DNA from 3 places in the Bacillus sp. AFS017336 genome. Region 1 is predicted to be linked to each of the others. Evidence: riboswitches for the same ligand, from Rfam matches in the RefSeq annotation. Region 1 holds a riboswitch; each other region holds the start of a gene.
What was found. Region 1 has a riboswitch for lysine ahead of CN601_RS20880 (aspartate kinase). Riboswitches for the same ligand answer to the same signal wherever they lie in the genome.

Region 1 (5,311 bases):
CGCTAGTGTTGGATCAATGAATGCAAAGATAGCACGTAACCCAACGAATGTTAATAAAACGAAAACACCTAATGTAACATATGTTGAAATACGTTGTGATCTAGGTGTTACAGTGATTCCCCAAGATACGAAGAACGACCATAATCCATTAGCAAAGTGGAAAATTGTTGAAATTACACCTACTATATAGAAAACTAACATAAATTTTGAAGTGAAAATATCAGCCATCATATTATAGTCAACTGTTGCTCCCATTTGAGCAGCAATACGTGTTTGCCACACGTGCCAAGTAATAAAAATTAGAGTAATTACGCCAGAAATACGTTGGAATAAATATAACCAGTTACGTAAATATCCATAATTTTTAACATTGCTAGTACCTGTGAATGCGATGTAAAGTCCATAAACCGCATGGTATAAAATTGGTAAGAAAATTACAAAAATTTCTAAAAAATAGCGGAATGGTAAATTCGCCATAAATTCTGCAGCTTTGTTGAATGATGATGCTCCATTTGTCGCAAAATGATTGACAACTAAGTGCTGTGTTAAAAAGATTCCAACTGGTATAACTCCTAGCAATGAATGAAGTTTTCTAAAGAAAAACTCCCTTCCATTCTTGTTGCTCATGTAAACCCCTGCCCCCTTTAGTTTGTGCACATGAAAATTTAATTCTTCTATTATTCTTAAAAAATAATAAAAAGTATTACTGCATAAAAAGTCGAAATTTTTATGACATTTATCTACAAACCATTTTACTCCTGATAATATAGCAGGTCAAGAAAACGCGTACATTTTTCTTTACTGAAAAAACTTCTCATTTAGTTTGTTTATCTGTACTGTATAGAGCCTTCCAATTATTACTATCAACGTTTCCAAATATTGTTTTTCTTATTGAATTTTGTATATAATAAAAACATGTTTTTTTAGGAAGAGGAGTTGTTATCCGACCATGACGAACGACATTGAAATTGAAGATATAAATATTCCGGGAAATATTTCTGGTTTTGGCTATGAACTTATACGCGATGATCTATTAAACAATTTACTAGGAAAAGATCAAAATGATATTTTATATTGGGCGGGTAAAATGATTGCCAGAAAATATCCTTTAGCGACATTTGAAGAAATTATCGAGTTCTTTGAAAGAGCAGGATGGGGTACTCTTACTGTTGAAGAAGAAAAGAAGCAAGAAGTTCATTTAACATTATCGTCTGAGTTAATTACATACAGAAATGAGCATAAAAAGAACGTTTCTTACCAATTAGAAGCAGGATTTCTAGCGATGCAAATTGAACAGCAAATAGACGTTATTGCTGAAACATATGAAGAACAAAGTAAAAGAGGCCACAAAGTAAAATTCCAAGTAAAATGGGATTTAAAAGATCCAATTACAAAAAGATAAAAATAACCACAAGGCATTTTTCCTTGTGGTTACTTTTTTTACAAAAAAACACCAAATCCCCCTCATCTACCCCTACAAACTTTTAACTCCTTATTACACTACCTTTATTCTGAATTCCCTATTCCCTGGCCTTCCTCACTTTTCCTGCACATAATCTCTTCCTCGATACTTACTTCGTTTTTACGTTTAACTCCTTTAATAATATAATTAATGAAAAATAAACAAATAAAAACAAAAATCAAAATGGTGAGTATTAATAGCACTAGCTGTAGCACAATTTCTCCATATCCGTACAAAATTAAACTATGCATCATTATTAATACCTCCTACTATTCAATTCGACCATTCGACACCCTTTCTTAATTTACAGAATATTTACTTAATTTATTCGATTTAGTTACAAAAAAACCCTTTTATGCGTCCTCTCAATACTCTATGGCTTTAAATGATTATAGTGATTATTTTGTTAAAATCACTATTTAGCCGTTTTAAAGAAAGATTGGTTTGCCTAAAAGGGTTTTTATTTACTATTTAATTTTCTACTGCTACTTCTTCATTAATACGATTTAATTCATATCCTTCATGAAGCGCATGTACTGCTTCTTGTAATTTTGATTTAGGTACAACAGTTGACACTTTGATTTCTGATGTACTAACCATTTTTACCGGAATATCACTGTCAGCTAAAAATTTAAACATTTTCGCAGCTACACCTGGATTTGAAACCATTCCACTACCAACAATTGAGACTTTAGCAAGTTCGCTTTCAAAATCAAATGAACGATAACCTAAAAATTCTTTCTTTGATTCTAGGACTGTAATTGCTTCCAACATATTTTCTGATTTAATTGAAAATGAAAGGTTTACTAAATTATCAGATGTTACACTTTGAATAATAATATCAACATCAATACCTTCAGTTGCTAATAAAGTAAAGATTTTAGGTAATAAATCTACATGATTATTTAAACCGTTTAAAGTCATTCTTGTTACATTAGACTCGAATGCGATTCCTCTTACGACTGATTGTTGTTCCATTTCTTGTTCCTCCCCAATAAATGTACCGATTTCATCATGTTGACTTGATCGTACTTGAATGACTAAATTATAATTTTTTGCGAATTCAACTGCTCTTGGATGTAAAACAGCTGCTCCTAAAGCTGCAAGTTCTAACATTTCATCATACGAGACACGGCTTAGTTTCGATGCATTTGGTTCAACTCTAGGATCCGTCGTATAAACTCCTAATACATCAGTATAAATATCACAACGTTCTGCGTTTAAAGCTGCTGCTAAAGCTACTGCTGTAGTATCTGAACCACCGCGGCCAAGCGTTGTAATTTCATTATTTTCACTTAAGCCTTGGAAACCGGCTACGATTACGATATAACCTTCATCAAGCAATTGTTGAATTTTTTCAGTATGAATCGTTTCTATTCGAGCATTACCATGTACAGATTCAGTCTGAATACCTGCTTGCCAACCTGTTAGTGAAATGGCTTTAAACCCTTTAGCTTGGATTGCCATTGCAAGTAATGAAATAGTAACTTGTTCACCTGTTGTAAGTAGCATATCTAATTCGCGCTTATTGTTTTGTGGACTAATTTGTGTTGCTAGACTAACAAGTTCGTCAGTATGATGTCCCATAGCTGAAACAACTGTAACGACTTGGTTTCCTTCTTTGTAAGATTTGGTTACTGTTTCAGCAACATGCTGTATTCGTTCAATTGAGCCTACTGAAGTACCACCGAATTTCTGAACAATAATTCCCATTTTTCTCATCCTCACTTTGTTAACTTAAAAAAGAATACAAAAAAGCGCGTGAAGCAATGTTCACGCGCCTAATTTACAATAAATAAAATAGACAAATCATCAACATCTCTTCAATAGCTCCCCGCATAATTATTATGCGACAGTACTACATTTCTTAAATGCAGTCCCAACAAAATGAATTGTGGATTCCTTTTGTTTCGGCAAAACATCCTTTCAACTGTCCATTACAACGCCACACGTCTATGACAGCATACTCTTAGGTTTTGCACCTCTATTACGAGAGAAAATCATTTAATTTTAACTAAAATATAAATTATTTTGAAAATAGTGTCAAGATAAAAATATTGGAAGAATCTAAATATCACTCATTATGGAAAAATTGATAGATTCCTTCTGCAACATTTTTTGGTATTTTCGCTGCTATTAATTCATCAATTGTTGCTTCTTTTATTTTTTTAACAGATCCAAAATATTTAAGTAAGGCTTTTTTTCTAGTACCACCGACACCTGGAATACCATCTAATGCAGATTGAACCATCGATTTACTATGCAACTGACGGTAAAATTCAATCGCAAATCTGTGCACCTCGTCTTGAATTCTTTGGAGTAAAAAGAATTCTTGGCTTTGTCTTCCTAATTGTACAATTTGAGGTGGCTGCCCAATTAATAACTCTGAAGTTCGGTGTTTTTCGTCCTTAACAAGTCCTGCGGTTGGAACGAATAAACCTAATTCATTTTGAAGTACATCCTCTACTGCAGCTAAATGTCCTTTACCTCCATCGACGATAATTAAGTTTGGTAAAGGTAGATTTTCTTTTAATGCTCTAGAATATCTTCTCCTTACAACTTCACGCATTGAATCATAATCATCTGGTCCAACTACAGTTTTAATTTTATATTTTCGATAATCTTTTTTTGACGGTTTTCCATCTATAAATACAATCATTGCTGAAACAGGATTCGTACCTTGAATATTTGAATTATCGAATGCCTCGATTCGATAAGGAGTTTCAATATTTAATATTTCACCTAGTTTTTCAATTGCTTTAACTGTTCTTTCTTCGTCACGCTCGATTAATTTAAATTTTTCACCGAGACCAATTTTGGCATTTTTATTTGCTAATACAACTAATTCCTTTTTTTGTCCTCTTTTTGGTTGTAGAACAGGAACTTTCAGTAATTCTTTTAAAATTTCAGTATCAACTTTATCCGGTACGAATAATTCTTTCGGCTTTATATTATGAGGTTTTTCATAAAATTGTCCTATAAATGAAAGGAACTCTTCCTCTGGCTCATCGAAAATTGGAAAATAAGACACATCTCGCTCAATTAATTTTCCACTTCGAACAAAGAAAACTTGAACACACATCCATCCTTTGTCCACTGCATATCCAAACACATCTCGATCAACCAAATCACTATTCATCATTTTCTGCTTTTCCATCGTTGCTTCAATTGACACAATTTGATCTCGGTATTCTTTCGCTCGCTCGAAATCTAATTGCTCCGATGCTGCTAACATTTTTGCCTCAAGCTCTTTTCGAATTTGATCTTCACCACCATTTAGAAAACGAACAATTTCATTTACTATTTCTTGGTTCTGTTGATCGGTTACTTCTTTTACGCAAGGCGCAAGACATTGACCAATATGATAATACAAACAAACCTTATCAGGTAATGAAGTACATTTTCGCAATGGATATAAACGATCTAATAATTTTTTCGTTTCATTTGCAGCAGTAGCATTAGGAAAAGGTCCAAAATATTTTCCTTTATCCTTCTTCACATTACGCGTAATTAATAAACGCGGATGTTTTTCAGCAGTAATTTTAATAAAGGGGTATGATTTATCATCCTTTAGCATGATGTTATATTTGGGATCATATTTCTTAATCAAATTCATTTCAAGAATTAATGCTTCCATATTTGAAGAAGTCACAATATATTCAAAATCAGTGATTTCTTGAACTAAACGATACGTTTTACCATCATGAGATCCTGTAAAATATGACCTAACTCTATTTTTTAATACTTTGGCTTTTCCTACATAGATAATTGTCCCCTGAACGTCTTTCATTAAATAGCATCCAGGTTGATCTGGTAATAGCGCCAACTTTTCTTTTAAATGATTATTCA
Region 2 (5,311 bases), on a different contig from region 1:
AGAATCAATTTTTGTATGTAAACTTATACGATAATTACACAGGAGGAAAGTAATATGTTTGAAGAGTTTAAGAAGTTTGCCCTAAAAGGGAATGTACTTGATTTAGCGGTTGGGGTTATTATTGGTGGAGCTTTTGGTAAGATTGTGTCTTCTTTAGTCGCTGATATTATGATGCCAATTATTGCACTTATCATAGGAAAGGCAAATTTTACAGGGTGGCAATTTAATGGGATTAAGTATGGTACTTTCATCCAGACAGTGATCGATTTCTTTATTATTGCGATATCAGTATTTTTCTTTGTTCGATTAATTAATAGACTTTCATTTAGAAAGAAAGAAATAGAGGAAGCTAAACCTGTCGTTCCTACTAAAGAAGAAACCTTACTTATAGAAATACGAGATTTATTAAAAGTACAAGTTAAAAACCAAAAAGATATAAGCTAAAGCTTATATCTTTTTTATATTTTAAGAGAAAATAAAAAACCTCGTACCATACTAAATATAATACGAGGTTAATAAACTATTAGAATTTTCCGTAGCCTAAGAAGTGAGAGCGAACCCAGCTATTACTTAAGCTGATAATGCTGATTCCGCTGCTTCCAGCATGAACCATTTTATTTCCACCAATGTAAATACCCATATGTGAAGGACCATTAATATAAGTATTTTGTAAGAATACTAGGTCACCAGGTTGTGGAGAGCTTACTTTTGTCGCACTACTCCAATATGTTTTTACATTTCCACGAGAGATGCCATATCCATTATGTGAATATACGTACCAGATGAATCCACTGCAATCGAATCCACTTGGAGAAGTTCCACCAAATACATAAGGAACACCTTGATATTTAAGAGCAAAATCTACAATTCCATTACCTGTTGCAACTGATCCACCATCATCTGATGGTCCAGCATTTGATCCAGAATTAGAATCAGATTTTGAATGTGAGCTTGAGTCTGATTTTGAGTCTGAGCTAGAAGAGTTTGAACTAGTGTTAGTCGCTTGACTATTGTCACTATCATCCTCATTATCATCGCTAGATAATGCTGCTAGTTCTAGAGATTGTTGCTCAAGACGTTGAACTCTTTCATCTTCTTTTGCATTTTCTAGTTCTTTAACAGCCAACTTCAAGTTAGCTTCTGCAGTATCTAATGATTTTTGTTTTTCAGCTTGCGCATTAGAAAGATCACTTTGTTGTGCAACTAAATCTTCTTTTGCTGCTACAAGCGTTGCTTTTTTCTCATCAACAAGTTGTTTTTCTTTTTTAACTTCGTCTTGTTCTGATTGTTGTTCTTTAATGATGTTTTCGTCAGCACTAAATAACGTTGAAATTGAATTTAATCTGTTAAAGAAATCTACAATTCCATCAGAGTTAAATAAGACGTCAGTCACAAGATTTACTTTTGGTTGCTTTTGCATAGCAACTAAACGTTGTTCTAATACTTCATTACGTTTTTCAATTCGATCTTGTAAATATGTAATTCTAGCTTTTTTATCATTGATAAGTTTCTCTGTCTCAGTGATTTCTGCTTTTTTTGCATCTATATTGTTCTTAGTTGTTTTAATTTGAGCATCTATCTTCTTTACTTCGCTGCTTAATTTTTTAAATTGTGATTGGAACTTATCTACTTCAGCTTGCTTTGTTTCTACTTTGCTATCAGCTAATACTGAAGCATTTGGCGCTAATGATAATACTATTGTACTTGCAATTGCTAGCACTGCCAGTTTTTTTCTTAACATTTCAGCGTCTCTCCTCTCGCTAATCTACCTAAGTATTTATACCATAGATTCACGAAGAGAGTCGCAATTGTTACAATATTGTAATATAAATGATAAATATGTCTTTATATGTCGATAAATTATCACAATTTATTGAGGAAAACGAAATAAAACACTTCCATTTATAATGAAAGTGTTTTATCAATCTGTTATTTATCTAATAGAAGAGTTTTCAACATAAACTCTGTCGTTTCTCACTAAATCTTCATATGTTTCACGGCGTACTACTTCTCTTGCCATACCATCTTTAACGAAAACTACCGCTGGACGACGGATACGGTTGTAGTTATTAGCCATAGAGTAACCATAAGCACCAGTACATGACATAGCTAATAGATCATTGTTTTCTACAACTGGTAATTTACAATCCCAGATTAGCATGTCGCCACTTTCGCAACATTTGCCTGCAATAGAGACAACTTCTTTATTTTCATCATTTGCTCGATTTGCAAGCATTGCTTCGTATTTTGATCCGTAAAGAGCTGGACGGATATTATCAGTCATTCCTCCGTCAACAGATACATATTTACGAATTGAAGGTAATGTTTTTGTTGAGCCGATCGTATAAAGTGTTGTTCCTGCTTCTCCAACTATACTACGTCCTGGCTCTAACCATAGCTCTGGTAGTTTATAATCTAGCTCTTCACATTGTTGTTTAATAATCGTGGTAATTGTATCAATATGTTTTGCAACAGCTAAAGGCTCATCTTCGGAAGTATAACGAATTCCAAAGCCTCCACCTACATTTAATATTTCAGCTGTAAAACCTAAATCATTTTTAAGGCCGTTTAAAAAGCTCATTAATACATTGATTGCATGAACAAATCCATCTGGCTCAAAAATTTGTGATCCTATATGTGAATGTATTCCTAATAATTTAAGATTACTTGAATTTAATGAAACTTCAACTGCTTCGTTAGCTTGCCCAGACATGATGTCGAATCCAAATTTAGAATCCTCTTGTCCTGTCATAACATATTCATGTGTGTGTGCTTCAACACCTGGAGTAACACGTAATAAAATTGAAACCTCTTCACCACGTTGCTCAGCCAACGCTTGTAGTACTTCTAATTCAAAGAAGTTATCAACAACGAAACAACCGATTTTTGCATTTAATGCTTCTTCGATTTCTTCAATTGTCTTGTTGTTTCCATGAAAATGAATTTTCTCCGCTGGATAGCCTGCTTGCAACGCTGTATAAAGTTCTCCACCAGATACAACGTCTAAACACAATCCTTCTCTTTCAATTAAACGGGCTTGTTCAACACATAGAAATGCTTTACTCGCGTATGCAACTTGATATTTCATTCCTGTATCTTTTAGAGCTTCAAGGAATTCCCTACATTTTGATTCAATTAATGCTTCATCATAAATGTATAGAGGTGTACCGTAATTTTTAGCTAATTCTACAGTATCACAACCTCCAATTTCTAGATGTCCTTCATTATTAATTCGACTATTACCATGTAAATACATTCATATTCTCCCTTCAAATCCAAATGTAAGATCATTCTAAGAAGCTTCCTTCAATGTATTAGTGTATTAAAAAAGACACATGAAGGATATGTTCATGTGCCTATCGCTTTAAAAAAAGGACTTAGCCAATCACATCTCTTCAATAGCTCTTCACAAACACATGTGACAGTACCACATTTATTCAATGTAGTCCCAGAAATAAAATGTGTGGCAATTTATTTCTTCGGCATTGGATCCTTTCTCATTTCGTCATCGAACCCACAGTTCTCTAAAATGATACTTATATACAATGCAACCTCTACGAATAGACTGTTTTTTTTTATATTAGTCTATGTATAACACAGTCTAAAAATAGATGTCAAACCATTTTTTGAAAAATCTTGTCGATTTATATTTCAATTGCACACACAGCTTTTTCTTTTCAAAATAGTATCTGTATTATAGAATATGTTTTATGCGAGCGAAAAGGTGAATTAAAATGAAAAATCATTTCAATAAAAAAAAATTAAATATAAAAAAAACAAACCACTAACAAATTGTTAGTGGTTTTTCTTTTTTGTTGCCTTATCACAAAACTCTTAACTTAAGTAGAAAAAATTGGACAGGGGTGAATAGATTGCGTTCAAGCAAAATAGCGGCACTTTCAATATGCAGTAACACAATCATCGTTTTATTAAAATTAATAGTAGGAATTTTTACTGGTTCTGTAGCAATCATCTCGGAAGCAATCCACTCATTATTGGATTTAGTTGCTTCAGTAATTGCATTTTTCTCTGTAAAAATATCAAACAGACCTCCTGATGAGGATCATCCATATGGGCATGGTAAATTTGAAAATATTTCGGGTACAGTTGAAACAATCTTAATATTCGTAGCAGGTATTTGGATTATCATTGAATCTGTTGAAAAACTTCTACATCCTTCTCCTATTAAGTTACCTATGATCGGTGTAGTCGTCATGTTAATTGGAGCATTAATCAATTGGAGAGTCGGAAAAATTGTTCAAAAAGTAGGAAATGAAACTCATTCTGTAGCCATGCAATCTAACGCTTTGCATTTATTAACAGATGTCTATTCATCACTAGGGGTTGCAGTAAGTTTAGTCTTGGTAAGTCTTACTGGATGGGAATTTCTTGATGCTTTAATTGGTATTGGAATAGCCATTCATATAATGAAGGAATCGATTGAACTTGGACGTAAATCGTTTACTCCATTGCTTGATACTGGCCTTTCTTCTGATGAATTAGAACAAATCGAAAGAGTATTAAATTCATTTAAATCACAATTTATTGAGTACCATGACTTACGCACGAGACGCTCTGGTGCTGAGGAACACATTGACTTCCACCTAGTATTACCATCAGACATGAGCATTGAAGAAGCACATATATTATGTGACAAAATTGAAGAGGAAATAAAAAATGTGCTAGTCGATCCAAAAATATTAATTCACGTTGAGCCTGAAAATGAAAGAATACAAAAACTTGATATCTTAAATGCAGGAGAAATGCAGAAATTGTAATGAATTCGAAATTAATTGAAGGGCAAGGATAAAATGAATAAAACCACAAGGAAAATTCCTTGTGGTTTTTCTTCATATCAATATTAAATAATAATTTCATCGGAAGTTTGCTCAGGGTCATCCCCTTTTAGTTTTTGAGCTCTCATTGTTACAATTGCATAACCAATTGCCATGATGATGCCAAAAACATATCCTCCAACTGTAAAGATAATCGTGCGTGAGTAATATGCTTTTAATCCGTACGTATCGACCATCCACCATTGTCCAAAAGCAAAGACTATATCTTTAATAATCCATGCTATAAACAAATATTGAAACACCTTAAATAGTGATGGATTTTTAAACAATTTCTTACTTTCTTCACGATCTTGTCCCTGAATTGCTGCAATATCAATCATAAAGTAATATGGTAATGGCTTTTTCATAGCCAATAAAACAAAAAATACTCCAACAAGTGCAAAGTGATAATACACATTATACATAATTAAGTTTTTGGCAGAACCTAAAGCCATTAAATCAACAGCAGTGCTAGC
Region 3 (5,311 bases), on a different contig from region 1:
GAAATTGGGTAAAAAGCTCAACTCATAAAGATGATTATTTTTCGTAATCTTCATATTATACCCTCCTAATAATAAAAACTAATACCTTTAGTTTTATAATACTAATGGTATTAGTTTTTGTGAACAAAAATTCCAAATTTTCCATAAAAATCGTTAAAATGACTAAATATACTTCCATTTTTTGTAAGCTGAAAACTATTGGATCTAGTTGTTGTTTGGTAATGGCGAACACTTTGTGTACTTTATTGATAAAGCTGTGAACTTTGTTGATAAAGCATTTGTTTTTGTTGATATAGTACTGATTTTTGTTGATATATCGGATTTTTTGTTGATATGATGGCTGGCGGACTCTGCAATCCGTGGGTTTATGCATAAATCAATGAATTTCGTGCGTATTTGGAAAGATTTCGTACATAAAATAACTAGCTTTCGAGTATATCAATTGATTTCATCCATAATGCCAATGGTTTCTGCGTTAATTGGTTGATTCTCCCACAATGTCACAGCTTTGTGCGAATATCAATAACCCCATAAAAAAAAACGAGCAAAAAATAGACTGGTCCTTTTTTGCTTAGAGTACAGCCAAAAAAATACAACAGTTTTTAGAACTGTGGTACACCTCAAAATTTATACTTACTTATCTTACTAAAAAACCCTTCCATCATAGATGAAAGGGTTAGATCACATAGTAATTTATTTTCTACTTAAATCCATTTCTTTATAAGGTACAACTTTTGTTCTATGTTTAACTTTATAACCTAACCAAACAATTAAAAATACAGGAATTCCAATGTATGAAACAAGTACACCTTGCCAGTTAATTGCATGACCAGTAAATGCTTGATAGTTTTGAGCTAAAACAATAAATAAACAAGCTAAGAATGCTAAGATTGGACCTAGAGGGAACCATTTTGCACGGTAAGGTAGTTCTTTCAAATCTTTCCCTTGAGCAACATACCCTTTACGGAATCGGTAGTGAGAAATCGCAATACCTAACCAAGCTATAAAACCTGATAAACCAGATAAATTTAATAACCAATTGTAAACTTGACCTTCACCAAAAAATGAAGATAAAAGAGCTAATGAACCAACTGCAAGTGTTACGTATAAAGCATTTGTAGGAACACCATTTTTATTTACTTTTGTTAAGAATTTAGGTGCTTTTCCTTCTACTGCTAAAGTATATAACATACGTGTTGACGCATATGTTCCGCTATTACCTGCAGATAAAACTGATGTTAAAATAACTGTATTCATAACAGACGCTGCAAATGCAACACCTAATTTTTCAAATACTAAAGTAAATGGACTAACAGCAACACTGCCTCGCACTAAGTCAGGATCTGTATAAGGAATTAATAAGCCAATTACTACAATCGCTAACACGTAAAATAAAAGGATACGCCAGAAAATTTGACGAATAGCTTTTGGAACATTTTTTTCTGGATTTTCTGTCTCACCTGCTGCAACACCAATTAATTCAGTTCCTTGGAATGAAAATCCTGCAACGATAAAGATTGATAATACACCTAAAAATCCATTATGGAACGGAGCATCACCAACAGTAAAGTTTTTAAAACCTGCATCATGCCCTTTTAAAATACCAAAAATCATTGCAATACCAACTATTAAAAAGACAATTACAGTAACTACTTTAATTAATGAAAACCAAAATTCTGATTCACCGTAACCTTTAACTGAAAGTAAATTTAAACCTAAAATAATAACTAAAAAGATTCCGCTCCATAATACTGCTGGAGTATGTGGGAACCAATATTTCATAAGCATTGCTGAAGCTAATAATTCAAAAGCTAATGTAATCGCCCAGTTATACCAATAATTCCAACCCATTGCAAAACCAAATGCTGGGTCTACATAGCGAGATCCGTAAGTACTAAATGAACCAGAAACTGGTAAATAAGTCGCCATCTCACCTAAACTAGTCATTAAGAAATAAACCATTATACCAATCAATCCGTAAGCTAAAATAGCACCACCAGGACCCGCTTCACTTATTGAAGATCCACTAGCTAAAAATAAACCTGTCCCAATTGATCCACCAATTGAAATCATAGTTAAATGTCTTGCTTTTAGACCTCTTTTTAAAGAAGTTTGGTTAGTATTCGTTTCTGTACGATCATTTTTCGGGTTTGTTAGTCCCATCATGTTGCCTCCTCTTGATTCTTGCAATCTTATCTTTACGCGAGAATATGGGACGGTATAAAGTGTTGTATGATGTGTATTTTACTCATGATTTTCAACAATATGTAAAGATTGGAAAATCCAGTAAAAAACAAAAAAACACGTGAATCAATGTTCACGTGTTCTAGACTCATATATATGTGTCAAACAACATCAACATCTCTTCAATAGCCCTCCACAAGAAATCTTGTGACAGTCCTACGCTTATTTAGCAATAGGCCCAATAATAAATTTAAATGGTAAATTTATTATTTCGGCAGTTTCGCCTTTTATTACTTATCATAGGTCCCATAAACCTCAAAGTAATGACTAATCAAAACCGCGCCTCTATCCATACGAGATAAAGATCATATTTAATTTTATAAGTTCAATATACAATCTACTAATCTAGTTTGTCAATAGATTTTTCGACAAATTTTGAGGGTAGCATGAAGAGAATCGTGGTTCTAAAGGCCATAAAAGATTAGTAAAAATCTCAAATTTATTGTAAGACTTCAATTTTTTTACTAATATTGTCTAGCGACTAATGCTCTTACCTTGTACCATTCTACTTCCTTTATGTATAATATTTCTATGTACTTCAAAGGAGGAATTTTTCACATGACAATTTATAAAGCACTTACACTTGCGGGATCAGATAGTAGTGGTGGAGCAGGGTTACAAGCTGATATTAAAACATTTCAGGAACGTAATGTTTATGGAATGAGTGCAATTACAACTTTAGTAGCGATGGATCCTCATAACCATTGGCATCATCAAGTATTCCCAATTGATATAGATACAATTGCAGCACAATTAGAAACAATCGTAGTTGGTGTTGGAATTCAAGCGATGAAAACAGGAATGCTAGGATCAGTTGAGATCATTGAGTTAGCTGCAAAAACGATTAAAAAACATAATATTGATCGCGTAGTTGTAGACCCAGTTATGATTTGTAAAGGAAATGACGAAGCTCTTCATCCAGAAACAAATGATGCATTAAGAGAAATTTTAGTTCCCCTTTCAACAGTTGTAACGCCAAACTTATTCGAGGCAGCACAATTAGCTAAAATGGCACCAATTTGTACAGTTGAACAAATGGAGGAAGCAGCACGCAAAATCCATGAGTTAGGTGCAAAATATGTTTTAGTAAAAGGCGGAAGCAAAATTCAACATGAAAATGCAATAGACGTATTATTTGATGGTGAAAAAATCGAACATTTAGAATCTGACAGAATTGAAACTACATACACACATGGAGCAGGTTGTACATACTCTGCAGCAATTTGTGCAGAGCTTGCTAAAGGTGCAGAACCAAGAGAAGCAATTAACACTGCTAAAAAATTCATTACTGAAGCAATTCGTCACTCATTCCCAATTAATCAATACGTAGGCCCAACAAATCATATGGCTTATCGTTTACATGGTGAAGCTTAAATAAATCAAGATAAAAAAAAACCACAAGGAATTAAATCCTTGTGGTTTTTACATTTTTTTAAAAGTTCACTTGATCACGTTTTTAATTAGTTTAAATAAATCTCTTGATTTGAAAAAAACGAATCTTTCCCATCTAGCTAATAAACCATTTCCGTTTTCTCCATTTGCAATCTGAATAGCATGTTGCTTATGAAACTCAGCTACTCGTTGATTATGGTTACGATGCATATTGTGAAGATGAATTGCATGTTTATTTTGTCCCATACGATTCCCTCCTTCTTTTCATATTACTAGTGTTAATCACTCTTTATTTAGCATGTATATATTTTTTTTACTAATTTTATACTAATCATTTAAACCTTTTCCGTCAAGAATATGATCAATATACTTTTCTACACGTGACGCTCTAGTTTTCGATTGTTTTGGTTGAGAAAAATAATAAATATAAGCTCTTTGACGCCCTGGAGTCAATGCTTCAAAAGCAGTTTTAAAGGCAGGGCTTTCATCTAATTTTAGTTGAAGTTCTTCAGGAACTTCATAATCTGCAGTCTTTTTTAATTCAACCTGCAAACCTGCTTTTTCCACTTCGATTGCTTCTTTAATATAATCGATTAAGACGCTTTCCATTTCAATTATTTCTTGAATATTCGTAAACCGAATCTGACGTGCTGATTGTACATTTTCCGTCTGTTGAATTAGAATACCTTTTGGATCTTTTAGCAACGCACCTTTGTGAAACAAAAGTGCACAATATTCTTTAAACCCATGTATTAAAACTACATTTTTATTATCAAGCGTGTAACAAGGATGCATCCATTTAAAATCTTCGGTCAATTCACACTCAAGCACGATTTCTCTCAATTTATAAAATTCTTCTTGCCACTTTTTGGCTCTAATTAAAAATGCTTCAACTTTAGGATGCATATTATCATTCAAATCACTAACACCTCACAAAATTACTTAAATAGATAATAACCGATCTTAAGGATTTAATATGTTCGTTTTATAGTAGTATAGCCATTATGTACCGAAACAAAATTCCCAATAGATTCACAAACTTCTTCGATTAAATTTTACAATACATATTCTTATAATACTAGTAGTTCCGTGAGAGGGGATGATGAGTTAAAGGGACAAAATTTAGAAATAACAATAAAAAAGAACAGGTCCTAGGTTCTCCCTATTCCCTGTCCTTCATTTAACCCTGATTTCTTAATATTTATCCCAAGTAACAACTTCATCTAAAGTTAGACGAACTTTTTCGAAGCCTGCTTTAATTCCTTTACCTACTGAAATTAGCATTACTGGTTTGAAGTTTGCTGGTACATTGAAAGCTTCGATAAACTTCGCTTGGTCATATCCACCCATTGGTACTGTGTCTAAGCCTTTTGCTTTTGCAGCAAGCATAAATTGCATTGATACTAATCCACCGTCAATCATAGCAACTTTTGTAGCTACTTCTTCTGGTAAGCTTCCGTAGTTTTTCACAATTGAGCCTACATAGAAGTCTTTAACTTCTTGAGTCATCATTTCTTTTGCGACTAATTCATCATAAATGCGATCAGCATTTTTGAATGCCTCAATATCACCTAATACAGCGATTACTGCAGATGCATCAACAACTTGTTGTTGGTTATTTGCGATTGGTAATAATTTTTGTTTTGTTTCTTGATCTTTAATGACAAGAAATCTC

Region 2: linked by a shared signal. The riboswitch ahead of lysA (diaminopimelate decarboxylase) and the one ahead of CN601_RS20880 (aspartate kinase) in region 1 are both predicted to bind lysine.
Region 3: linked by a shared signal. The riboswitch ahead of CN601_RS10400 (amino acid permease) and the one ahead of CN601_RS20880 (aspartate kinase) in region 1 are both predicted to bind lysine.

Annotation. Positions count from the first base shown of each region.
Region 1 is NZ_NUCO01000039.1:5,769-11,079, forward strand. Features, by position in the region: gene CN601_RS20865 (succinate dehydrogenase cytochrome b558 subunit) at 1-627, opposite strand, end outside; gene CN601_RS20870 (YslB family protein) at 950-1,402, shown strand; gene CN601_RS20875 (hypothetical protein) at 1,507-1,716, opposite strand; gene CN601_RS20880 (aspartate kinase) at 1,934-3,175, opposite strand; lysine riboswitch at 3,282-3,457, opposite strand; gene uvrC (excinuclease ABC subunit UvrC) at 3,537-5,311, opposite strand, start outside.
Region 2 is NZ_NUCO01000031.1:24,263-29,573, reverse strand. Features, by position in the region: gene mscL (large conductance mechanosensitive channel protein MscL) at 55-444, shown strand; gene CN601_RS18565 (coiled-coil domain-containing protein) at 524-1,741, opposite strand; gene lysA (diaminopimelate decarboxylase) at 1,934-3,256, opposite strand; lysine riboswitch at 3,392-3,565, opposite strand; gene CN601_RS18555 (cation diffusion facilitator family transporter) at 3,873-4,778, shown strand; gene CN601_RS18550 (VC0807 family protein) at 4,862-5,311, opposite strand, start outside.
Region 3 is NZ_NUCO01000020.1:62,133-67,443, forward strand. Features, by position in the region: gene CN601_RS10395 (MBL fold metallo-hydrolase) at 1-54, opposite strand, end outside; gene CN601_RS10400 (amino acid permease) at 694-2,166, opposite strand; lysine riboswitch at 2,363-2,540, opposite strand; gene pdxK (pyridoxine/pyridoxal/pyridoxamine kinase) at 2,803-3,618, shown strand; gene CN601_RS10410 (hypothetical protein) at 3,685-3,882, opposite strand; gene CN601_RS10415 (YdeI/OmpD-associated family protein) at 3,964-4,542, opposite strand; gene CN601_RS10420 (nitroreductase family protein) at 4,831-5,311, opposite strand, start outside.